3 regions of the Lentzea sp. NPDC051208 genome follow, and region 3 is predicted to be linked to each of the others. Evidence: riboswitches for the same ligand, from Rfam matches in the RefSeq annotation. Region 3 holds a riboswitch; each other region holds the start of a gene.
What was found. A riboswitch is a leader RNA that binds a small molecule or an ion and turns the genes downstream of it on or off. The one in region 3 is predicted to bind glycine.
Positions count from the first base shown of each region.

Region 1: linked by a shared signal. The riboswitch ahead of gcvH (glycine cleavage system protein GcvH) and the one ahead of gcvP (aminomethyl-transferring glycine dehydrogenase) in region 3 are both predicted to bind glycine.
Region 2: linked by a shared signal. The riboswitch ahead of gcvT (glycine cleavage system aminomethyltransferase GcvT) and the one ahead of gcvP (aminomethyl-transferring glycine dehydrogenase) in region 3 are both predicted to bind glycine.

Region 1 covers NZ_JBFBAW010000007.1:46,275-54,162, forward strand. The annotation lists gene AB0M48_RS18060 (TROVE domain-containing protein) at 442-2,031, shown strand; gene AB0M48_RS18065 (helix-turn-helix domain-containing protein) at 2,108-2,461, shown strand; gene AB0M48_RS18070 (L-serine ammonia-lyase) at 2,490-3,854, opposite strand; gene gcvH (glycine cleavage system protein GcvH) at 3,883-4,266, opposite strand; glycine riboswitch at 4,330-4,422, opposite strand; gene ald (alanine dehydrogenase) at 4,648-5,760, shown strand; gene AB0M48_RS18085 (TetR/AcrR family transcriptional regulator C-terminal domain-containing protein) at 5,833-6,516, opposite strand; gene AB0M48_RS18090 (MFS transporter) at 6,526-7,888, opposite strand, start outside.
Region 2 covers NZ_JBFBAW010000011.1:114,763-122,650, reverse strand. The annotation lists gene AB0M48_RS26335 (prolyl oligopeptidase family serine peptidase) at 1-769, opposite strand, end outside; gene AB0M48_RS26330 (DUF1295 domain-containing protein) at 1,252-2,022, opposite strand; gene AB0M48_RS26325 (cyclopropane-fatty-acyl-phospholipid synthase family protein) at 2,019-3,245, opposite strand; gene AB0M48_RS26320 (hypothetical protein) at 3,406-4,077, shown strand; gene glyA (serine hydroxymethyltransferase) at 4,240-5,505, opposite strand; gene gcvT (glycine cleavage system aminomethyltransferase GcvT) at 5,519-6,613, opposite strand; glycine riboswitch at 6,710-6,804, opposite strand; glycine riboswitch at 6,805-6,910, opposite strand; gene AB0M48_RS26305 (DUF3817 domain-containing protein) at 6,956-7,258, opposite strand; gene AB0M48_RS26300 (hypothetical protein) at 7,273-7,626, opposite strand; gene AB0M48_RS26295 (transcriptional regulator) at 7,828-7,888, opposite strand, start outside.
Region 3 covers NZ_JBFBAW010000002.1:531,209-539,096, forward strand. The annotation lists gene AB0M48_RS06920 (maleylpyruvate isomerase family mycothiol-dependent enzyme) at 1-147, shown strand, start outside; gene AB0M48_RS06925 (class I SAM-dependent methyltransferase) at 158-763, shown strand; gene AB0M48_RS06930 (hypothetical protein) at 776-958, shown strand; gene gcvP (aminomethyl-transferring glycine dehydrogenase) at 1,002-3,935, opposite strand; glycine riboswitch at 3,983-4,089, opposite strand; glycine riboswitch at 4,093-4,188, opposite strand; gene AB0M48_RS06940 (Clp protease N-terminal domain-containing protein) at 4,245-5,216, opposite strand; gene AB0M48_RS06945 (MerR family transcriptional regulator) at 5,304-5,870, opposite strand; gene AB0M48_RS06950 (bifunctional nuclease family protein) at 6,201-6,674, opposite strand; gene AB0M48_RS06955 (MerR family transcriptional regulator) at 6,827-7,366, opposite strand; gene garA (glycogen accumulation regulator GarA) at 7,415-7,873, opposite strand.

The DNA.
Region 1 (7,888 bases), on a different contig from region 3:
AGCGAAGGGTTACTTCGGTGGTTACTCAGGTTCGACTCCTGAGGCCGGTTCCGGCCGGTCTCCGCTCACCCCGGTGAGCACGTCACCCTCCGCGATTTGATCTCGGGCGTCCAAAACTCCACACCGGTCAGAATTAAATCGCTGGTCAGGTGTGGTTGCATAGAAATCGCACCCGGTGCGAAGCCAACGGTTACTTCGTCTCAAAACGCAAACACACCGTTGGCGAGTTTGATCTCGGGAGCGCACAACTCCACACGTGTCCGGTGCGAAGCAGAGGGTTACTTCCACTGTTAATGGGCGGGTTGCGGGTTCGAGTCCCGCCAGACGGGAAACCGGCTGTAGCTCAAACGGCAGAGCAGCTACGTACCTTCCGCGACCTTGATCTCGGACACGTGTGGGGTTTGTGGGCTCCCCTTTGTTTTCTCCGAGGGGGAAGTGCCAATGGCGAAGTTCAACATCTTCCGCGCGCGTCCGGCGGCCACCAGCCCCGTCACGACGGCGCCGGTACCGACTGGCGTCACCCACGAGGGTGGCGACGGCTACGCCCGCGACACGAAGTCCGAGCTGTTCCTGCTCGCCGTGTCGAACATGGGCGGCGAGGACACCTTCTACGAGTCCGGCTCGCAGCGCGACAACCGCTTCGCCCAGCTCGTGCACAAGGCCGCCCTGGCGGATCCCGAGTGGACCGCGCGTCTGCTCCAGTGGCTGCGCAGCGAGGCGAACATGCGCACGGCGTCGCTCGTCGGCGCGGCCGAGTTCGTGCTCGCGCGCCTCGTGGCCGAGTCCGACGCCGGCGTCACCAATCGCGCCGTCGTGGCCTCCGTGCTGCAGCGCGCCGACGAGCCGGGCGAACTCCTCGCCTACTGGACGAGCCAGAACGGCCGGCGCGTGCCGAAGCCGATCAAGCGCGGCATCGCCGACGCCGTCGGGCGCCTCTACAACGAGCGCGCGGTCCTCAAGTGGGACAGCGACGCCCGCGGCTTCCGCATGGCCGACGTGCTGAACCTCGCGCACCCCTCGCCTGCCGCGCCGTGGCAGGGCGCGCTCTTCCAGCACGTGCTGGACCGCCGCCGTTCCGCCGACGCCGACGTGCCCGCCGAACTGCGCGTGATCGCGGCACGGCGGGAGCTGATGGCATGGCCGGTCGAGCAGCGCCGCGCGCTGTTCGAGCGTCCCGACGCGGTCGACGTGCTGCGCAGGGCGGGGATGACGTGGGAGTCCGTGGCCGGCTGGCTGCAGGGACCGCTGACTCGTGAAGTGTGGGAGGCGCTCGCGCCGTCCATGGGTTACATGGCCCTCTTGAGGAACCTAAGGAACTTCGACGAGGCCGGCATGACCGACGAGGCCGCGGCCGCTGTCGCCGCTCGACTGGCCGACCCCGGCCAGGTCGCGCGCTCGCGGCAGTTCCCGTTCCGCTTCCTGTCCGCCTACGAGGCGGCGCCGAGCCTGCGCTGGGGCCACGCCCTGGACCAGGCGCTGCAGGCGTCGCTGTCGAACCTGCCCGCCCTGCCCGGCCGCTCGCTGATCCTCGTCGACACCTCGGCGTCGATGACGACCGGTGCGATCTCGGCGCGTTCGAAGGTCACCCCGGCGAAGGCCGCGGCGGTCTTCGGCGTCGCCCTGGGCGCGAAAGGCGAGCAGGTCGACGTGGTCGGGTTCGCGAACGGCACGTTCCGGCACGACGTCAAGCGGGGCGCTTCGGTCATCCGCGAGGTCGACCGGTTCCTCAAGCGGATCGGCGAGGTCGGGCACGGCACCGACATCGCCGGATCGCTGAAGCGCTCCTACCGGGGCCACGACCGCGTGTTCATCATCTCGGACATGCAGACGATGTCCGGGTACCACGGGCAGGGCGTCTCGGACGTCGTGCCGGCGCACGTGCCGATCTACGGGTTCAACCTCGGTGGTTACCAGAACGCCGCGTACGCCACCGGCAAGGCGAACCGCCACGAGTTCGGCGGCCTGACGGACGCGACTTTCAAGGTGATCCCCTTGCTCGAAGCAGGTCAGAACGCCACCTGGCCGTTCTGAGGCGTGAGAGCTCTCCTGACGCGGAGAGCTCTCACACTTACTTTCCGTTAGCGCGCTGACCAGGTATGATGCCGCTATGGACTACAACGTGTTCGCGAAAGCGTGCCCGTCGCGTCCCACGCTGGAGCACATCACCGGCAGGTGGGGCAGCCTGACGCTGACCGCGCTCGCCGACGGGCAGCTGCGCTTCAACGAGCTGCGCCGCCGCGTCGACGGGGTCAGCGAGAAGATGCTGTCCCAGACGTTGCAGGCGCTGGAGCGCGACGGGCTCGTGCTCCGGGAAGCCCAGAACACGAACCCGCCCCGCGTCGACTACAGCCTCACGCCGCTGGGCCGCGACACGGCCGAGCGGTTGCTGTCGTTGATCGAGCTGCTCGAAGGCCGCATGCCCGAGGTGCTGGCCGCGCAGGCCGCGTACGACGCCCGCTGAGACGTGAAGGGCTCGAGGCTCACGGAGATCAGCACTCGATGACGTTCACGGCGAGTCCGCCGCGAGCTGTCTCCTTGTACTTCACCGACATGTCCTTGCCGGTGTCCCGCATGGTCTTGATCACCTTGTCGAGCGACACGAAGTGCGAGCCGTCGCCCCGCAAAGCCATGCGCACGGCCGTGATGGCCTTGATGGACGCGACTGCGTTGCGTTCGATGCACGGGATCTGCACGAGCCCGCCGATCGGGTCGCACGTCAGGCCGAGGTTGTGCTCCATGGCGATCTCGGCGGCGTTCTCGACCTGTTCGGGGGTGCCGCCGAGCACCTCGGCTAGGCCGCCGGCGGCCATCGAGCAGGCCGAGCCGACCTCTCCCTGGCAGCCGACCTCGGCGCCGGAGATCGACGCGTTCTCCTTGAACAGCACGCCGATCGCGCCGGCGGTGAGCAGGAACCTGACCACGCCGTCGTCGGACGCTCCCGGCACGAACCTCGTGTAGTAGTGCAGGACCGCCGGGACGATGCCGGCCGCGCCGTTGGTCGGTGCGGTGACGACACGGCCGCCTGCCGCGTTCTCCTCGTTGACCGCGAGGGCGAAGAGCGTCACCCAGTCCATGACCCGCAGCGGGTCGGTGACGAAGTGTTCGCCCTCCAGGCGTTTGCGCATCTCGGCGGCGCGGCGGCGGACCTTCAGGCCGCCGGGCAGGATGCCGTGCTCGTTGCAGCCGCGTTCGACGCACTCCTGCATGACGTGCCAGATGTGCAGAAGCCCTTGGCGGATCTCGGCTTCCGTGCGCCACGACTGCTCGTTGGCCATCATGATCTCGCTGATCGACAGGCCGGTCTCGCGGCAGCGCGCGAGGAGCTGGTCGCCGGTCAGGAACGGGTGCGGCAACGGCGTGGAGTCCGGCTTGATCCGGTCGGTGCCGGATGCGTTCTCGTCGACGACGAAACCGCCGCCGATCGAGTAGTAGACGGCGTGCTCCACCGACTTGCCGTCCGCGAACGCCTCGAAGCTCATCCCGTTGGGGTGCAACGGGAGTGACTTGCGGCGGTGCATGACGAGGTCGCGGTCGTGCGCGAAGGCGATCTCGTGCGTGCCGCCGAGCTTCAGCCGTCCGGTGGAGATGATCTCCTCGACGCGGGCGGCCGCGGCGGTGGGATCGACTTCTTCGGGGAGGTTGCCTTCGAGGCCGAGGAACACGGCCTTGGGGCTGCCGTGGCCGTGGCCGGTCGCGCCGAGCGAGCCGAACAGCTCTACGTGCACGCGGTCCACTTCGGACGCACGCGCGCCGAGCTTCTCGACGAACATCGCGGCCGCGCGCATCGGTCCGACCGTGTGGGAGCTGGACGGTCCGATGCCGACGGAGAAAAGGTCGAAAACGCTGATCGCCACTGATCAGTCCTTCGTGGTGGTGGGGCGGTCAGTCAGATTTGGTGAGTTCGGCGTACTTCGCCGCCGTGAGCAGGTTCTCGGCCGAGTCGACGCGAACCTTGAACAGCCAGCCGGCGCCGTACGGGTCGCTGTTCACGAGGGCCGGGTCGTCCACGACGGCGCTGTTGACCTCGATCACCTCACCGGTGACGGGCGAGAACAGGTCGCTCACGGACTTGGTGGACTCCAGCTCGCCGCAGACCTCGTTGGTGACGACCTTGGCACCGACCTCGGGCAGCTGGATGAAGACGATGTCGCCGAGCGCGTCGGCCGCGTACTCGGTGATTCCGCAGGTCAGCGGGTCCTGGGTGCCCGGCGTCCAGTCGACCCACTCGTGCTCGACGGTGTAGAGCAGGTTCTCGGGGAACTCCACGGCGCGACTCCTCTGGCTGTGACGGGTCAGGAAACTTGCGCCCCCTCCGCCGTGCAGAGTTGCCTACCCCGGGTGGTCTTGCTGCCTGAGAGTGTGCGGGAGCTTGCCCCTTCGGCGCCTCGACCAGTTCGTCGAGGTCTCTCCCACGCGGGTTCTGGCGCTGGCGCGCCGCGGCCGGTGTTCAGTTGTCCGGGGCGAACGCTATGTGCGCCCCCCGCCGAGTGTCAACGCGGGCCGGTCGAGCGGAACGCGAACCGGGCTCAGGTCGCTTTGTCCCAGATGAACAACCATCGGGGTACCAGATAGTGCGACCAGCACAGTGACATGACCTTGTGCCTGCCTCACATTGTGAGATGTCGGCCACCGAACGGAGGAGTCATCGTGCGGATCGCAGTTCCTCGCGAGATCAAGAACCACGAGTACCGCGTCGCTCTCACCCCTGCCGGTGCGCACGAGCTGACCAGCCGCGGGCACGACGTCTACGTCGAGCAGGGCGCCGGTCTCGGGTCCGCGATCACCGACGAGGAGTACCTCGCCGCGGGTGCCAAGGTCCTCGCGACCGCCGACGACGTCTGGGCCGAGGGCGACCTGGTCCTCAAGGTCAAGGAGCCGATCGCCGAGGAGTACCCCCGTCTCCGCGCCGGCCAGACCCTCTTCACGTACCTGCACCTCGCCGCCGACAAGCCGCTGACCGAGGCGCTGCTCGCGTCCGGCACCACGGCCATCGCCTACGAGACCGTGCAGCTGCCGAACCGCGCGCTGCCGCTGCTCGCCCCGATGTCCGAGGTCGCGGGCCGGCTGGCCCCGCAGGTCGGCGCGTTCGCGCTGATGAAGCCCTCCGGCGGCCGCGGCGTGCTGCCCGGCGGCGTCCCCGGTGTCGCCCCGGCCCGCGTGGTCGTCATCGGCGGCGGTGTGGCGGGCGTCAACGCCGCGACCATCGCCGTCGGCATGGGCGCCGACGTGCAGATCCTGGACACCAACGTCGACCGCCTGCGCCAGGTCGACGCCCAGTTCCAGGGCCGTCTGCGCACGCTCGCCTCGAACTCGTTCGCGATCGAGCAGGCCGTCCGCGAGGCCGACCTGGTCATCGGTGCCGTGCTCGTCCCCGGTGCCGCGGCTCCGAAGCTCGTCTCGAACGCGCTGGTCGCCGAGATGAAGCCGGGTTCGGTGCTCGTCGACATCGCCATCGACCAGGGCGGTTGCTTCGAGGACTCCCGCGCCACCACGCACGCCGAGCCGACCTACGAGGTCCACAACTCGGTCTTCTACTGCGTCGCGAACATGCCGGGCGCCGTCCCGCGCACCTCGACCTACGCGCTGACCAACGTGACGCTGCCGTACGCCGTCGCGCTGGCCGACAAGGGCTGGGAGAAGGCGCTCAAGGACGACCGTTCGCTCGCCCTGGGCCTGAACGTCCACGCCGGTCTGCTGACCAACGGCCCGGTGGCCGAGGCGACCGGCCTCGTGCACACGCCGCTGGACACCGTCGTCTGAAAGCCAACTGGATGATTGAGGCCCCCGCACGCGTGAATCGCTGCGGGGGTTTCGCCCATCTGGCGCCGATGCTCACGGCCGCAGCGCCTCCAGCTTCGCCTTGACGCCCTCGATCACGCAGTCCAGCCCGAACTCGAACTGGCGCTCGAGCGACCACAACTCGCTCTCGTCCAGCATCGCGACGTACCTGGGGTGCTTGTCCCGGTAGAGGTCGGCGATCTTGTCCATGTCCGGCGGCGGCGAGTCCATCCCGCCGCGGCCGATGAAGTTGACCTCGGCGATCGCGTACCCGTTGACGAAGCTGCCCACCGTGGAGATCGACTGGGCGGCGGCCACGGTCGACAGTCCGGCGCGCATCATCGGCCCGAACATGGCGTCCGCGTACGCCACGGCGTTCGGGCCGATGGTGTTGAACTCCCCGATGCCGCGAATCCACCACGGGTGCTTGAGCGCGAGCTGACGCAACTCGCGCATCATCCCGCGCACCGCGGTCTCCCAGTCGGTCTCGGTGTCGGGGAGGGTGAACTCGCCGTAGACCTCGTCGAGGCACAGCTCGATCAGCGCGTCCTTCGTCGGCACGTGCCAGTACAGCGACATCGGCGCCGCGCCCAGTTCGGCCGCGAGCTTGCGCATCGAGAGCTTCTGCAGACCGTGCGCGTCCAGCATCTCCATCGCCTTGCGGACGATCGCCTCCCGGCTCAGGCCGAGGGGCTGGCCGCTGCCGGGCCTGGGCTTGCTGAACCACACGCTCTCCACGAAGCGATCCTAAGCACGCCTGAGCAACACGCTGGCCACAACACCTCCCAGGAACACGGCGACGGCGCCGATGACCAGGCTGACGCTCATGCCGTTCGAGAACGCCTCGCGCACGACCGTGATGTCCGCACCGCTGTGCAGCGCCTCCGTCAGCGAGCGCCCTGAGACGCCCTCCGGCAGCGAGGCCACGAACCGCGCCGACAGCAGTGCGCCCAGCACCGCGATGCCGAACGACGAGCCCAGTTCCGTCAGCGTGCCCGACAGCCCGGACGCGATTCCGGCGCGTTCCGGTGGGATCGAGCCCATCAGCGCGTTGACCGCGACCGGCTGGGACACACCGACACCCACGCCGATGAGGACCAGCCCGGCCAGCGTCGGCGGGTAGGTGGTGCCGACGGACAGCAGTGCCACGCCGCCCGCGACGATCGTCATGCCGAGCAGCATCGCCCGGCCCGCGCCGAGCTTCATCACGAGCTGTCCCAACGTGTTGCTGGTGACGAGCAACGCGATCGCCATCGGCGCCACGCGCACGCCGGCCTCCAGCGGGCTGTAGCCGAGCACGCCCTGGAGGTGTTGCGTCAGCAGGAAGAGCGAGCCCGCCATGCCGAACGCCGCCAGCACGCCCGACGCCACCGCGCCGGTGAAACGGCGGTTCTTGAAGAACCCGAGATCGAGCATCGGATCGCTGGTGTGCCGTTCCCACAACGCGAATCCGGTCATCGTCACCAGGCCGATCGCCACCGGCACGCCGAACTCCGCCGAGCCGAACCCGTGCTCCGGCACCTCGATCACCGCGTACACGATCGACACCATGCCGACGATCGACAGCACCGAGCCGAGCACGTCCGGCTTGCGCACGGCCGGGTCCTTGGACTCCGGCACCAGCATCGCGACGGCCGCGATCGCGAGGATCGCCACCGGCACGTTGATCAGGAACACCGAGCCCCACCAGAAGTGCTTGATCAGCGCACCGCCGATCACCGGTCCCGCCGCGAAGCCGAGACTCGTGACGGCGGCCCAGATGCCGATGGCCTTCGGGCGTTCCTTGTCGTCGAACAGCTGCATCAGCACGGCCAGCGTGCCCGGCATCAGCACCGCGGCACCGATGCCCATGAAGCCGCGGGCCGCGATCAGCGCCTCGGACGAGGTCGCGTACGCCGCGACCGCGCTGCCCGTGCCGAACAGCACCAGACCGGCCAGCAGTGCGCGCTTGCGGCCGAACCTGTCGCTGAGCGAGCCGGTCGTGAGCAGCAGGCCCGCCAGTGCCAGCGAGTAGGCGTTGATCATCCACTGGATGTCCGCGGTGCTGGCGTCCAAGCCCGTCGAGATCGACGGGATGGCCACGTTCAGCACGGTGTTGTCCAGCACCACG
Region 2 (7,888 bases), on a different contig from region 3:
GCAGCACCGGGACGAAGGTGGTGTCGAGCGACACCACGTGCAGCGACACCGCGGCGTTGGCCGTACCCGCCGCCGGGTAGGCGATCTCGGTGGCGGCGGTGCCGGGGTTCGCCGGGTCTGCGATGTACCAGCGCTGCACCGGAGCGTTGTTCACGCGCGCGGCGATGAGGCGGTTGCCGTTCGGCTCCCACCAGTAGCCGCGGTAGCGCGACATCTCCTCGGCCGCGATGAACTCGGCGAGACCGAACGTCACGTCGTCGCCGTCCGGCTCGGCGACGGCGTAGTCCTCACCGGAGCCCAGCTCGACCACGCGCAGGGTGCCGTTCGTGACGTACGCCACCCGCCGCCCGGTCGGGTCGACGCGCGGGTCGACGACGCCACCCCGGGTAGGCAGCTCACGAGCGGTACCGCTCACCAGGTCGGCCACGAACAGGCGGCCGGACAGCGCGAACGAGGCCACCGAAGCGTCGCGGGAGAGTGCGTAACCGACGATGCCCGCACCGGACTCACGCGTGCGCTCGCGGCGTGCCTTCTCCTCCGCCGGCAGGTCCTCCGGATCGGACAGCAGCGTCGCCGGATCGACGAGCAGCCGTTCGACGCCGGTGGTCGTGTTCAGCTCCCAGAGCCCGTTCGCACGGCTTGTGGCCGTGGCCGGGCGCAGGAAGAAGACACGTGCGCCGTCCGCCGACACCGCGAAGGTCCTCGGTGCGCCGACGGTGAACCGCTGGGTGCGCGCCTGTTGGCGCGGGAAGGAGATGTCGTTGCCCACGCTCCAACATTAACCCGCGCACGCGCGGCGCACGGGCGCTGTGACGTGCACTGCCTCTGACGACGGGCGCTGCCGAGCCGTCCGTGGGAGGCACGGCAGGACACCCGGCACGCCGCCGAGTGGACGCGGGCCAGGCTGCCTGTCGAGGCTGCGGCGAGGCGCATACACGCCGCCGGAGGACACCGCGGCAGGCCGCCCGTGGGAGGCGTGGAAGACCGCCGACACGTCCACGGAGGGATTGCTGGACATCGCGGCTCCGCGGTCGACACCGAAGCGCCGACCGCTGCGGCGAACACGAGCCTCCGGCAGCCACGACGAACGCCAGAACTCCGGCCGAGGCCACCGCGGCGAGCCGAAACTTCGAACACCACCGCGCGCATCCCCGCCGCCGAACGCCAAACCCCGCGACACCTGCCGACCGCGGACCCGCGACCCGTCCCGAGACGAACCGCGCCACGCCGCCGCGCGCCCCACCGCGTCCGCTACCCCACGCGACTCTTCGGAGGCAGCGGGACGAAGCCGCTGGTGCGCCGCACGTACTCGGCATAGCCGGGACGACGCGACACGATGTCCTTCTCCAGCAACGGTTTGCCGCTGCCCTTCGCGAGCAGCCACGTCATGACCACCGGACCGATGATCGTGAGCGCGGTGAGCCACGACTGCAACGCGAACAGGTACAGGCCCCACCACACGACGGAGTCACCGAAGTAGTTCGGATGCCTTGTGTAGCGCCACAAACCGCGGTCCATCACGGCGCCCTTGTTCGCCGGGTCCGCCCGGAACCGGGAGAGCTGCCAGTCACCCACGGCCTCGAAGACGAAGCCGACCGTCCACACGCCAGTGCCCAGCCAATCTAGCACTCCGAACGGGGCCGAAAGGTGCTGCGCGGCCTGGACGGGCAGCGACACGATCCACATCAGCACGGCCTGAAGCAGGTAGACGCCGTACATCCGCAGGCGTGGATTTCCCTTGGCTCGCCTCATGATGTTCTGATAGCGCGGATCTTCGTCCTTGCCGCGGTTGCGCGAGTGGATGTGCACGCCCAGGCGTACGCCCCACACCACGGTGAGAGCGGTGACCACCCACTGCCGAGTGGGTTCGCCTTCCGCGAACAGCAACGTGATCACCGCGATCACGGCGAAGCCAGGGCCCCACACCGAGTCGACCAGGTCGTAGCGCTTGCGGGAGTCCGCGTACAGGAACAGGCCGCTGAGCAGTGCCGGCACCACGACGAAGCTGATCAGGAAGCTCACCGGGCCACCAGCTCACGACGCACGCGTGGCATGCCGCTGCGGCCGCTCTCGCTCCTGCGCACCGCGAGGATCTGATCCACCCCCATCCGGCCCTCCTCGAACGTCAGCGCGCCGCCCGCGAGGTACAGCCGCCACACGCGCGCCTGGCCCTCGCCGACCAGGGCGACGACCTCGTCCCAGCGCTCTTCGAGAGTCTGTCCCCACGCCCGTACGGTCCACACGTAGTGCTCGCGCAACGCATGCACGTCACGGATCTCCAGGCCGGCGTCTTCGAGAAAACCAGTCGTGGCACTGACCGGCCGCATGTGCATGTCCGGCGCGACGTACGACTCGATGAACGCCCCACCGCCCGGTGCGTTGCGTCCGCGCGACATCTGCTGCAGCAGCAGGCGGCCCTCCGGCTTGAGCAGCCGGTGCAGCGTCGAGGCGTACTCGGGGTAGTTGCTCTCGCCGACGTGCTCGCCCATCTCGATCGTGGAGATCGCGTCGAACGGCTCGTCGCGCACCTCGCGGTAGTCCTGCAACCGCACCTCGACCCGGCCGGTCAGTCCTTCGGCCTCGATCCGGCCGAGGATGTGCGCGCGCTGCTGGGCGGAGATCGTCACCCCGGTCGCGCGCACGCCGTAGTGCTTGGCGGCGTGGATGATCATCGAACCCCACCCGCAGCCGACGTCCAGCAGGCGCATGCCCGGCTCCAGGCCGAGCTTGCGGCACACGAGGTCCAGCTTGTTGTGCTGCGCCTGCGCGAGCGGCTCGTCGTCGGACGTGAAGTACGCGCACGAGTAGGCCATGCTCGGGTCGAGCACGAGCCGGTAGAAGTCGTTGCTCAGATCGTAGTGGTGCGAAATGGCGTCACGGTCGCGGCTCTTCGTGTGCAGCGCCCCTTTCAGCCGGGCTTCCTCCTTCGGCGCGTCCGGGTTGGGCCCCAGGACCTTCAACCGCCACGCGAGCTTCGCGACCTCCGAGAGCCGGGGCCGCCGGGTGACACCCCGCCGCACGAGTCCCCAGATCTGCGAGAGACCGGTGGCGAGATCGCCCTCGACGTCGAGCTCCCCGCTCACGTACGCGCGGGCGAGCCCCAGTTCGTTCGGACTCCAGACGAGCCGCCGCAACGCGTCGCGGGAGCGGATCACGAGCACCGTGCCGTCCTGCGGTCCGGCCACACTTCCGTCCCAGGCCCGAAATCCGATCGGCAACGGTGCACCCAGCACTCGTTCGGCCATTCCTGCCAGCTGACCTGCGACGACCACCCTGCACCTCCTGTGTGACCTGGCTCCGCCAGACGTTCGAGACGGGACGAGGTTCGGTTCGTTTCTGAACCGAGACGCAACCCCGGCCGTATGGCCTGGATAGAGCGAACGGATGGACGAGGAGGACATGAGTGTGATCCGACGTAACCGCATTGCCATCGGGCTCGCCGCGGGACTGGCAGTTGTGCTGGGTCTGGGTGTCTGGAGCGCCACTGGCAGTGGCACGAACTCCAAGCCGGTGGCACAAACCGAAACCGACCTGGGCGTCCTCGGTGACTACGGCGACGTGGGTCAGCCCCCGGTACTCCAGGAGCCCGCGCAGGCCCCCGAAGCCCCTGTACAGCAGCAGGCCCCGGAAGTTCCGGCCGCGCAGCCCCCTGCGGCGCAACCCCCGGCAGCAGCCCCGGTCAGCACGTTGAAGCTGGTCGGCAAGCCCGTCGACAAGATGGGCCTCGTGGTCCAGGACGGCGACGGCCGCACCCTTTACCGCTTCGACAAGGACACCCCGAAGCCCGAAGGCAAGTCGAACTGCAACAACCAGTGCGCCGTGACGTGGCCGCCGCTGATCGCGGACACGATCCCGCAGGTCGAAGGCGTCGACGCGAAGCTCGTCTCGCTGATCACGCGCGCTGACGGCAAGAAGCAGGTCGCCATCGACGGCTGGGCCCTTTACACCTACTCGCAGGACCCGAAGCCGGGCGCGTGGAAGGGCCAGGGCGTTGGTGGCACCTGGTTCGTCATCCAGCCCGACGGCAAGCGCAACGTGGAGTGCCTGCCCCCTGGTGTCACGGCCCCCGCTGCGTAACCCCACAGCATCCCTTTAGGACGGTCCATCTGAAACACACATCACCCTGACACGGTGAAACCCCGGCCCTGGGGAAGGGGCCGGGGTTCCCGTCGTTTCGCTCTCGGGTCACCAACGCAAAGGGCGCCACCGGTTTTCGGTGGCGCCCCTCGTCGTTCAGCGTCAGAGCGTGGAGTACAGCGGGTGCTTCGCCGCCAGCACCTCGACGCGCGCACGCAGCTCGTCGATCGCCGCGTCCGGCTTCAGGGCCTCCGCGATCACGTCGGCGACCTCGGTGAAGTCCACCTCGCCGAACCCTCGGGTCGCGAGCGCCGGCGTACCGATCCGCAGGCCGGACGTGACCATCGGCGGGCGCGGGTCGTTCGGAACGGCGTTGCGGTTGACCGTGATGCCGATCTGGTGCAGCACGTCCTCGGCCTGCTTGCCGTCCAGTTCGGAGTTCACCAGGTCGACGAGGACCAGGTGCACGTCCGTGCCCCCGGTCAGCACCTTCACGCCGGCCGCCGCGACGTCCGCCTGCGACAGGCGCTCGGCCAGGATCCGCGCGCCCTCGAGCGTGCGGCGCTGGCGGTCCGCGAACTCCGGCGAGGCGGCGTGCTTGAACGCCACCGCCTTGGCCGCGATCACGTGCTCCAGCGGGCCGCCCTGCTGGCCGGGGAACACCGCCGAGTTGATCTTCTTGGCGATGTCGGCGTCGTTCGACAGGATCACGCCGCCACGGGGACCGCCGAGGGTCTTGTGCGTCGTGGTCGTCGTGACGTGCGCGTGCGGCACGGGCGACGGGTGCAGGTCGGCGGCGACGAGGCCGGCGAAGTGCGCCATGTCGACCATCAGGTACGCCTCGACCGAGTCCGCGATGCGGCGGAACTCGGCGAAGTCCAGCTGGCGCGGGTAGGCGGACCAGCCGGCGACGATCAGCTTCGGCCGGTGCTCCTGCGCCAGGCGCTCGACCTCGGCCATGTCGACGCGACCGTCGGAGTCCGCGACGTGGTACGGCACGACGTTGTAGAGCTTGCCGGAGAAGTTGATGCGCATGCCGTGCGTCAGGTGGCCGCCGTGCGCGAGGTCCAGGCCCAGGATCGTGTCGCCGGGCTGGAGCAGAGCGAACATCGCGGCCGCGTTGGCCTGCGCGCCCGAGTGCGGCTGGACGTTCGCGAAACCGGCGCCGAAGAGCGACTTGATGCGCTCGATGGCGAGGCGCTCGACGACGTCCACGTGCTCGCAGCCGCCGTAGTAGCGGCGGCCGGGGTAGCCCTCCGCGTACTTGTTGGTCAGGACGGAGCCCTGGGCCTGCAGCACCGAGACGGGCGTGAAGTTCTCCGAGGCGATCATCTCGAGCGTGCCCTGCTGGCGTGCCAGCTCGGCCGCAACGGCCTCGGCCACCTCGGGGTCGTACTCCGCGAGGGAGGCGTTGAACTGGTCGGACATCTGGAGGATCTCCCTACTTGGCGCGCTTGTAGAACGGAAGTGCGACGACCTCGACCGGCTGCTTCTTGCCGCGGACGTCCACCAGCAGTGAGGTGCCGGGCTCGGCACTGTCCTTCGACACGTAGGCCATGGCGACGGAGTAGCCGAGGGTCGGGGACAGCGCGCCCGACGTCACCTCGCCCACGACCTCGTCGCCGTCGAGCACCGCGTAGCCGTGGCGCGGGGCGCGGCGCTCGGGCGTCTTCAGTCCGACGAGGACCGAGTCCACCCCAGACTCGGCGACCTTGGTCAGCGCCTCGCGGCCCACGAAGTCGCCGGGCTTGTCGAGCTTCACCACGCGGCCCAGGTTCGCGTTGTACGGCGTCAGCGACGTCGTGAGTTCGTTGCCGTACAACGGCATCCCGGCTTCGAGACGCAACGTGTCGCGGCAGCCGAGACCGCACGGCTTGAGCTCGTGCGCCTCGCCCGCGGACAGCAACGCGGCCCAGACCGCGGGCGCGTCGGCGGGCGCGACGAAGAGCTCGAAGCCCTCCTCGCCGGTGTACCCGGTGCGGGCGAGCAGCGCGTCGACACCGGCCACGGTGGACGGGTACGAGGCGTAGTACTTGACCGCCGACAGGTCGGTCTCGGTCAGGCCGGAGAGGATCTCGACCGACTTCGGGCCCTGGATCGCGATCAGCGCGTAGTCCGTCGAGGCGTCCGTGACGACGGTGTCGAACCCGGCGGCGCGCTCGACCAGGGCCTCGGCGACGACCAGAGCGTTCGAGGCGTTCGCGACGACCATGAACTCCTCGTCGCCCAGGCGGTACACGATCAGGTCGTCGATCACGCCGCCGTCGGCCTGGGTGATCATCGTGTAGCGCGCCTTGCCGACGGCGAGTGCCGAGATGTGGCCGACCAGCGCGTAGTCGAGGGCCTCACCGGCCTGCGGTCCGGTCAGGACGATCTCACCCATGTGCGTGAGGTCGAACAGGCCCGCGGTCGTGCGCACCGCGTGGTGCTCCGCCAGCTCGGACGAGTAGCGCAGCGGCATCCGCCAGCCCGCGAAGTCGGTGAACATCGCGCCGAGCTGCTCGTGCTCGGCGTTCAGAGGCGTGAGGCGGGACATCAGAACGGTCCTCCAGGGTGCGCCGAAGAGCCGGACGCGGCCGGCTGAGGCATCAGAAGAATGACACGGTCCATCGGAGACTCCTCACTAGAGCGAGCCTCCCCCTCTGTCATGAGCCTGAGAGCTTCACCGCGCGGAGCGCGGCTTGCACCGTGGGCGAGGCTGCTGATGAGCCTGCTTTCCAGAGTTGCCTTCGTCGCGCGGTACCTGTGCCTGAGAGATTCCGGGGAGGGATTGCTCCTTCGGCGCCCGCCCGAGGTGATCAAAATCTCGAGGGGTCTCTTCCGCGCGACATCGACGGCCGTGTTCAGTTGTCAGCCCCAGACGCTAGCAGGCCAAACGTCACAGCGGGACGCCCTGAGCAGTCTTCTCGACCACCTTGCGCTCCGCCCAGAAGGACAGGAACGGGATCGTGCCGGCGAGCAGCACCAGCGCGGTGCCCTTGATCGACCAGCGCAGCTTCAGCGCCAGGTCGACCGAAATCACCAGGTAGATGGCGTAGAGGAAGCCGTGGATCGGGCCGACGACCTTCATCGCGCCGTCCATGTCCGCGGCGTACTTGAGCACCATGGCCACGACCAGGAGCAACAGGAAGACTCCGACCACGTAAGCCATGACCCTGAACCGGGTCAACGCACCCTTCATCTGCCCGCCTTCGCTCAACGACCGTCCCGCGCGTTGAGGTCCGCGAGCATGCGGTTGTAGGCCGCGAGCTCCGCGTCTTCTTCGTCGTCGAAGTGCTCGACAGGCGCGGGTTTGACGGCGTCAACGGTAGCCACCGGTGCGGGAGCGGGCGCAACCGGCTCCGGTGCGAGATCCGCGTCACGGTTCTGGCGCGCCAAACGGCGGAAACGCCACACCATGAAGAGGGGGAAGAGGCCGAAGAGCGGCCACTGGAGCACGTAACCGAGGTTCTGGAACGTGCCGCTGGCGGACTCGAAGCGCTGCCACTGCCACCACGCGAGCCCGCAACAGGCGACCAGCGCCGCCAGACAGGCGAACGCGATCAGCACACGCTGGGGAGTAAGGAGGCCGCGCACGACCTCCACACTACAAGTTGGAGATTGGGTGGGGCCTCCTGGGCGGAGGCCGACCCGTTGGGGGTCCGGGGGGCTTGCCCCCCGGCTGGGGCGTGGGGGCTCGGCCCCCACAAGACACGCGGAACAAGCTCGGCGAGCGCGTTCCGCGAGCATGCGGCTCCCGCTTGTGGAGCCCTATGCCACGCCGTCCCGGCGCTGCCTCTGCAGACGTGCGACGCACCAGGCTGCGGCAGAA
Region 3 (7,888 bases):
ACCACGTCGTTCGAGCTGATGCGGGCCATCGGCGGGCGGCGGTCGGCCGACCAGATCAAGGCACTGGACTGGGACGGCGATCCGGACACGTGGATCGCCGCGCTGGCGTTGTCCGGACGGCACCGGCCGGAGCCGTTCGAGGAGTAGGTTCCCCGGTGTGAGCGACTGGCTGGCGGACACGCGTGACTCCTACGACACGGTCGCGGTCAGCTACGCCGACCAGACGCGCGACCTCCTGGACGGCCTCCCGCACCTGCGGGCGGCGCTGCGGTTGTTCGCCGAGGAGGTGCGCGGTCCCGTCGCGGACGTCGGCTGCGGGCCGGGCACCATCACCGCGCTCCTGCACGGACTGGGCGTGGACGCGTTCGGCATCGACCTCTCCCCCGCGATGATCGCGCTGGCCCGGCGGAACCACCCCGGGCTGCGGTTCGAGGTCGGGTCGATGACCGAACCGCTCCCCGAGGCGGTCGGCGGGATCATCGCCTGGTGGTCGCTGATCCACGTACCCGATGACGAAGTGCCCTCGGTGTTCGGGCACTTCCGGGAAGCGCTGAGGCCTGACGGGTTGCTGCAGCTGGGTTTCCACGTCGGTGACGAGACACGGCTCAAGACCCAGGGCTACGGCGGGCATCCGATGCGCGTGCACGTCCACCTGCGACGGCCCGAGCGGGTCGCGGAGTGGCTGCGGGCGGCCGGGTTCACCGTCGAGGCGCAGTGGCTGCTCGGCGAGGACGGGGCGATCCTGTTCGCGCGGCGCGGGTGAGACGATCTGACCGTGTCAGATGAACAGACGTGTCAGCGGTGCGGCGAGACGGTGGAGCTGGAGAAGGAAGACTTCGAGCTGTTCGAGCGGATGCACCCCGACTGCTTCCACTTCGCGTTCGAGCACGACCTGAACCAGCCGGGCATCGGCGCCGACGAGAACTGCGGCGACGACGCCTGCCCCGTCGGAGCATGAAACTGGGGCGCACCCCCGAGTGCGCCCCAGTTCCACTGCAGGTCTAGTTGCTGTAGGCCTCGAGCGGCGGGCAGGAGCAGACCAGGTTGCGGTCACCCTTGGCGCCGTCGATGCGGCGGACGGGCGGCCAGATCTTCGGGGTCGCGCTGTGGCCCGCCGGGAAGACGGCCTCTTCGCGGGTGTACGGGTGGTTCCACTCGCCGGCGGTCACGCAGGCCGCGGTGTGCGGGGCGTTGCGCAGCGGGTTGTCCTCGACGGGCCACTCGCCGGCGCCGACGCGGTCGATCTCGCGCTTGATGGCGATCATGGCGTCGATGAACCTGTCGATCTCGGCCAGGTCCTCGGACTCGGTCGGCTCGACCATCAGGGTGCCGGCGACCGGGAACGACATCGTCGGGGCGTGCAGGCCGTAGTCGGCGAGGCGCTTGGCGACGTCGTCCACCGTCACGCCGGTGGCCTTGGTGATCGGGCGCAGGTCGAGGATGCACTCGTGGGCCACGAAGCCGCCCTCACCGGTGTAGAGGACCGGGTAGTGCTCGTCGAGACGACGCGCCACGTAGTTCGCGGCCGCCACGGCGGTCAGGGTGGCGCGGCGCAGGCCGTCGCCGCCCATCATGCGCACGTACGCCCACGAGATCGGCAGGATCGACGCGGAACCCCACGGGGCGCCCGAGATCGGGCCGACACCGGTGGCCGGTCCCGCCGTCGGCTGCAGCGGGTGGTTCGGCAGGAACGGGGCGAGGTGGGACTTCACACCGATCGGGCCGACGCCGGGGCCGCCGCCGCCGTGCGGGATGCAGAACGTCTTGTGCAGGTTCAGGTGCGAGACGTCCGAGCCGAACTTGCCGTAGCGGGCCAGGCCGATCAGCGCGTTGAGGTTCGCGCCGTCGACGTACACCTGGCCGCCCGCGTCGTGGACCAGGCCGCAGACCTCGCGGACGGTGTCCTCGTACACGCCGTGGGTCGACGGGTAGGTGATCATGATCGCGGCGAGGTCGTCGGCGTGCTCGGTGACCGTGGTGCGCAGGTGGCCCATGTCGATGTTGCCCTTGTCGTCGCACTTCACGACGACGACGCGCATGCCGGCCATGACGGCGGACGCGGCGTTGGTGCCGTGGGCGGACGACGGGATCAGGCAGACGTCGCGGGCGGCGTTGCCGTTCGCGCGGTGGTAGGCGCGGATTGCCAGCAGGCCCGCGAACTCACCCTGTGAACCGGCGTTGGGCTGCAGCGACACCGCGTCGTAGCCGGTGACCTCGGCGAGCCAGGCCTCCAGGTCCGACACGATCTTCAGCAGGCCCTGGGCGTCCTCGACCGGCGCGAACGGGTGCAGCGTCGAGAACTCCGGCCACGTGATGGACTCCATCTCCGCGGTGGCGTTCAGCTTCATCGTGCAGGAGCCGAGCGGGATCATGCTGCGGTCCAGGGCGACGTCCTTGTCGGACAACGCGCGCAGGTAGCGCAGCAGCGCGGTCTCGGAGCGGTGCGCGTGGAAGACCGGGTGGGTCAGGTAGTCCGAGGTGCGGCGCAGGTCGGCCGGGATGCCGTCGGCGGTGTCGGCGTCGATGGCGTCCACATCGGACCCGGTGACACCGAAGGCCTCCCACACCGCGACGATGTGCGCGCGGGTCGTCTTCTCGTCGCAAGCGATTGCCACGACGTCGTCGTCGACCTTGCGGAGGTTGATGCCGGCCTCGCGCGCCTTCTCGACGACAGCGGCGGCCCGGCCCTCGACGCGCACCTGGACGGTGTCGAAGAACTCGCCGTGCACGACGTCGATCCCGGCCTCGCACAGGCCCGTGGCGAGCACGGTGGCCAGGCGGTGCACGCGGGTCGCGATCGAACGCAGGCCCTCGGGACCGTGGTAGACGGCGTACATGGACGCGATCACGGCCAGGAGCACCTGCGCGGTGCAGATGTTCGACGTGGCCTTCTCGCGGCGGATGTGCTGCTCGCGCGTCTGCAGGGCCAGGCGGTAGGCCAGCGAGCCGTCGGCGTCGACGGAGACACCGACGAGACGGCCGGGCAGCTGACGCTCCAGACCGGACCGGACGGCCATGTAACCGGCGTGCGGGCCGCCGAAGCCGATCGGCACGCCGAAGCGCTGCGTGGTGCCGATGACGACGTCCGCGCCGATCTCACCGGGCGCGCGCAGCAGCGTCAGCGCCAGCAGGTCGGCGACGACGACGGCCTGGGCGCCGGCGGCGTGGATCTCCTCGATCAACGCGGCCTGGTCGCGCACCACACCGGACGCACCGGGGTACGACAGCAGCACGCCGAAGAAGTCGCCGCCCAGGCCGAGGCCCTCGATGCCCTGCGACAGGTCCGCGACGACGATCTCGATACCCAGCGGCTCGGCGCGCGTCTCGATGACGGCCAGCGTCTGCGGCAGCGTGTCGGCGTCGATGACGAACTTGTTCGACTTGGACTTGCCGGCGCGGCGCACCAGCGTCATCGCCTCGGCGGCGGCGGTCGACTCGTCCAGCATGGACGCGTTCGCGACCGGCAGGCCCGTCAGGTCGCCGACCATGGTCTGGAAGTTCAGCAGCGCTTCGAGGCGGCCCTGCGAGATCTCCGGCTGGTACGGCGTGTACGCGGTGTACCAGGCAGGCGACTCGAGCACGTTGCGCAGGATCACGCCCGGCGTCACGGTGTCGTAGTAGCCGAGGCCGATCATCTGCGTCATCGGGCGGTTCTGCGAGGCGAGCTCACGGAGCTCGGCCAGCGCCTCGGTCTCGGTGGCCGGGGCGGGCAGGTCCAGCACGAGGTCGCGCTCGTGAATGGACGAAGGCACCGCGTGCTGCGCCAGCTCCTCGAGCGAACCGACGCCGATGACGTCGAGGATGCGCGCGAGTTCGGCGGGGCGCGGACCCACGTGCCGGTCGGCGAACGGGGTGCCGTGCTCGAGAGCGGCGAGCGGAATCCGGAGGGGGTGGGCCCCCTGCTGGGGGTCGGTCTTAACAGAGTCCTGCGTCATCAAACGCCTCCGGGGCTGCGGGCACACGTGTCCTGGTGCCCTCCCCGCTCTGTCCGTACCCCGAGGGGCGCCTGAGAGGTTCACCCACCGGTCAGGATGGGCTTTCACCGTCGGCGGGATCGCCAGAAAACACCTGGTGATCCACTTTCCAGAGGCGTCTCGCTCGGCGGTCCTGGATGCCTGAGAGGTTCCCGGGGAGGGACTTGCTCCTTCGGCGCCGGGCTCGGGGCCCGGTCTCTCCCGCCAGAGTTCAGCGACTACCCGAGAAGAATACCCGCAGGCAGCTCAGGTAGTCCCTAGGGACGCGACCTACATCTCAGTCCGAAGACCGGCGAGCGCCCCGGCGACCGGGTCCGCGGGGTCGTCGCGCAACGCCACGAGCAGATGCGCGGTGCCCACGACGGCGTCGCCGCGACGGGCCGCGACGAGCTTCGCCCGTTCCATCGCCCGCTCCACTTCGCCGCCGCTGACGGGCAAAGCGGCCAGGTCGATCCCCGCCTCGCGCAACGCCGCCGCCCCGCCCGACTCGAACTCCGGCTTCAGCTTTTTGCCCGCCACCTCCAGCTGGCGGTCGACGGACACCACCGCCTCCACCAGATCGCGAGAGGACACTTCCCGCCTCGCGGCCACGGCCAGCCGCCCGGCCTCGTTGCGCACGACGGTCAGCACCGGCCCGCCCAGCCCCTGGCCTCGCGCGACCCAGCGCATCAGCCAGCGCACGTACCCGCCGCCGGAGTCCCCTTCCAACGCTCCCGCCTTGCGCAGCAACCGCACGGCGGGCGCTTCCTCGATCTCCGCGTAGCGCCGCGCGGCATCGGCGCGCACCGCGGCGGCCGTCGCCTCGACGTCCACGCCGCGCAGCACGAACAGGTCGGCGGCACGTCCGGAACCCTGCTCCAGCAACGCGAGTGAGAGGTGGGTCGTGGTCAGCACGCCGCCGCCGGCCCGGGCGACCGCCGCGAGCAGACACTCCTCCAGCGCACGGCTGACGGGCAGCACGGTCTCCAGGACGAGGCGGTCGCAGGCGATGTTCATCAACGCCGTGACGTCCGGATGAGCCTCGGGAACGCCGCCGCCGTCGTCGTCCGCCCAGTGCTCGGGCCCTCGCGCCATCGCCTGGGCCCGCAGCGACTTCGCGCCGAGCTTGCGGCCGGGTCCGATGGTGTCGATCAGCGAGATCAGCAGGTTCTCGGTGCCGAGGAAGCCGAACTCCAGCCGGACCGCGCGCCGCGCCGCCGCTTCCAGCACCTTCACGACCTGGTAGGAAGGGGTGATCGTCATGCCGGAAACGCTAGGGGCGAACTGGATCCGGGCGCTTCTGCCGACCGGCCACCCACCAGTGCCAGTCGGCCACGATCAGCAGGCCGGTCAGCCGGTGGCGCGCTCACGCCGCCGGCGGGTCAGCTCGTCCTCGGTCATCGGGGCGATCTCGACGCCGTCCGCACGTTCGGACGGGAACTCGTGGATCGTGCCGGAGATCTCCCGCATCGCCCCGCTGACCGCGATGCCGAACACGCCCTGGCCACCTTGCAGCAGGTCGACGACCTCTTCGGGCGAGGTGCACTCGTAGACGGTGGTGCCGTCGGAGAAGAGCGTGATCTTGGCCAGGTCCTGCACGCCGCGGCGGCGCAGGTGGTCGACCGCGACCCTGATGTTCTGCAGGGAGACACCGGTGTCGAGCAGTCGCTTCACGACCTTGAGCACCAGGATGTCCTTGAAGGAGTACAACCGCTGGCTGCCGGAGCCGTGCGCCATCCTTATCGTCGGCGCGACCAGACCGGTCCTTGCCCAGTAGTCGAGCTGCCGGTACGTGATGCCCGCGATCTGACATGCCGCGGGTCCTCGGTAACCGACGAGCTCGTCCGGCAGCGAGGAGTCCGGGAACAGTTCACCCTGCAGCCCGGATTCGGCCCGCAAGGGCGCTTCCTCGACCACGCCTGCCTCCCCTCGGAACGGCCACGAAACTCATGACCGTCAAGCCGCCGCGTCCACTTCCGCGAAGCAGCGACGTCCACTCGAGTTCGACGGTAAGACCGGTCCGATGGCAGGTCAACGCGACGCGCGGGGAGTTGCGACTCTCAACCTTAGGTAGAGAGTCATACCCTCACCCGAACTAGCACGTTCAGGTGACGTTTAGTGATCGTTTAGCGATCGAAACGACCGTAAGTAGTCCAATCGAGGGACGTCCAAACGAACTGCCCTCACGCCCGCACGAGACGGAGTGCGACACCCGGAAAACTTCAGGCGTCCGCACCCCTGCCGTGTCTACGTGTCCGCGCCGCGGAAGTCCTCGGGGGAGACGGAGTCGAGGAACTCGCGGAACTTCTCCACCTCGTCCTCCTGCTCGTCCGGGATGATCAGGCCCGCCTCGGCCAGCACGGACTCCTCGGCGTGGATCGGCACACCGACGCGCAACGCGAGCGCCACCGAGTCCGAGGGCCGCGCGGAGACCCGCACGTCGCCGTCGAACACGAGCTCCGCGAAGAACGTGCCCTCCTGCAGGTCGGTGATCCGGACCTGTTCGAGGTTGCGCCCCAGCGCCCCGATGACGTCCTTGAGGAGGTCGTGGGTGAGCGGTCGAGCAGGACGAACGCCCTGCTGCTCCAGCGCGATCGCCGTGGCCTCGACGCTGCCGATCCAGATGGGCAGGTACCGCTCGCCCTCGGTTTCGCGCAGAAGAAGGATCGGCTGGTTCTGGGGCAGCTCCACCCGCACGCCGACGACACGCATTTCGCTCATCGGGCCTCGCCTCCCTCTAATCCGTTCGGGGACGACCCGGTTTCACACCCGAGCATCCCCCGGCGTACCTCTCCGACGCTACCCGCCAAGCGGGCCGAGTGCTCAATTGTTGCGGGCAGATCGTGATCAAGAAGGCACACTCCGCCGACTGATCAGGACTGCCGCAAGCCCGCTCGCACCAACAACGAGTGCAACGAGGCGAAGAGGCCGGCCAATTCCCGGACCGTCTCGGTATCTGAGAACGACTTCAGCAGGACCACCTCGTGATCCGCTGCCGCGCGGACCGCGCGCAGGTGCTCGCGCTCGACGCCGAGTCCGGTCATGGCCCGGATCGTGCGGAGCGCGGTGACGTCGTCGGTGGTGAAGCGGCCACCGGGGCCGGGGCGCAGCAGACCGTCGCGTTCCAGCTGGACCAGCTGTTCCGCGCTGAAACCGGTCTGGGCCAGCAGTTCGAGCCGCGAGATCGAGCCCGAGTCCACCGGGGTGGCGTCGAGCTGCTCGCGGATCACCTTGAGCGGCAAGTACCTGTCGCGTTGTGCGGACAGCACGAACCGCAACCTCTCGACGTCCGCCACGCTGAACTGGCGGTAGCCGGAGGCGGTGCGTGCCGGGCGGACCAGCCCCTCCGCTTCCAGGAAGCGGATCTTGGAGATGGTGACGTCGGGGAACTCGGGCCGAAGCTGTGCGAGCACAGCCCCGATGCTCGAGGCCCCGCGTTGTGGCCGCCCGGCCGTCACGCGTCAGGCTCCCGCGGAGCCAGGACCCGTCAGGAAGACGAGGCGGAACTTGCCGATCTGGACCTCGTCGCCGTTCGCGAGGACGGCCTGGTCGACCGGCTCACGGTTGACGTAGGTGCCGTTGAGGCTGCCGACGTCGATGACGACGAACTCGCCGCTCTCCCGGCGGAACTCGGCGTGACGGCGCGAGACCGTCACGTCGTCCAGGAAGATGTCGCTGTCGGGGTGGCGCCCGGCGCTCGTCGTGTCGCGGTCCAGCAAGAACCGGGAACCGGCGTTCGGGCCGCGCTTCACCACGAGCAGCGCGGAACCGGCGGGAAGGGCGTCAACACCGGCAACGGCCGGCTCCTGTGCGGGCGCCTCGGCGCCGCCTTCCATCTCCTGGAGGAAGTCCGCCCGGAAGACGGAGGTCCGCTCCGGGGACTGCTCCGGCGGAACGCCTGGGCCGTCGTTCGTGCTCACCTGAGCTCTCCTCCT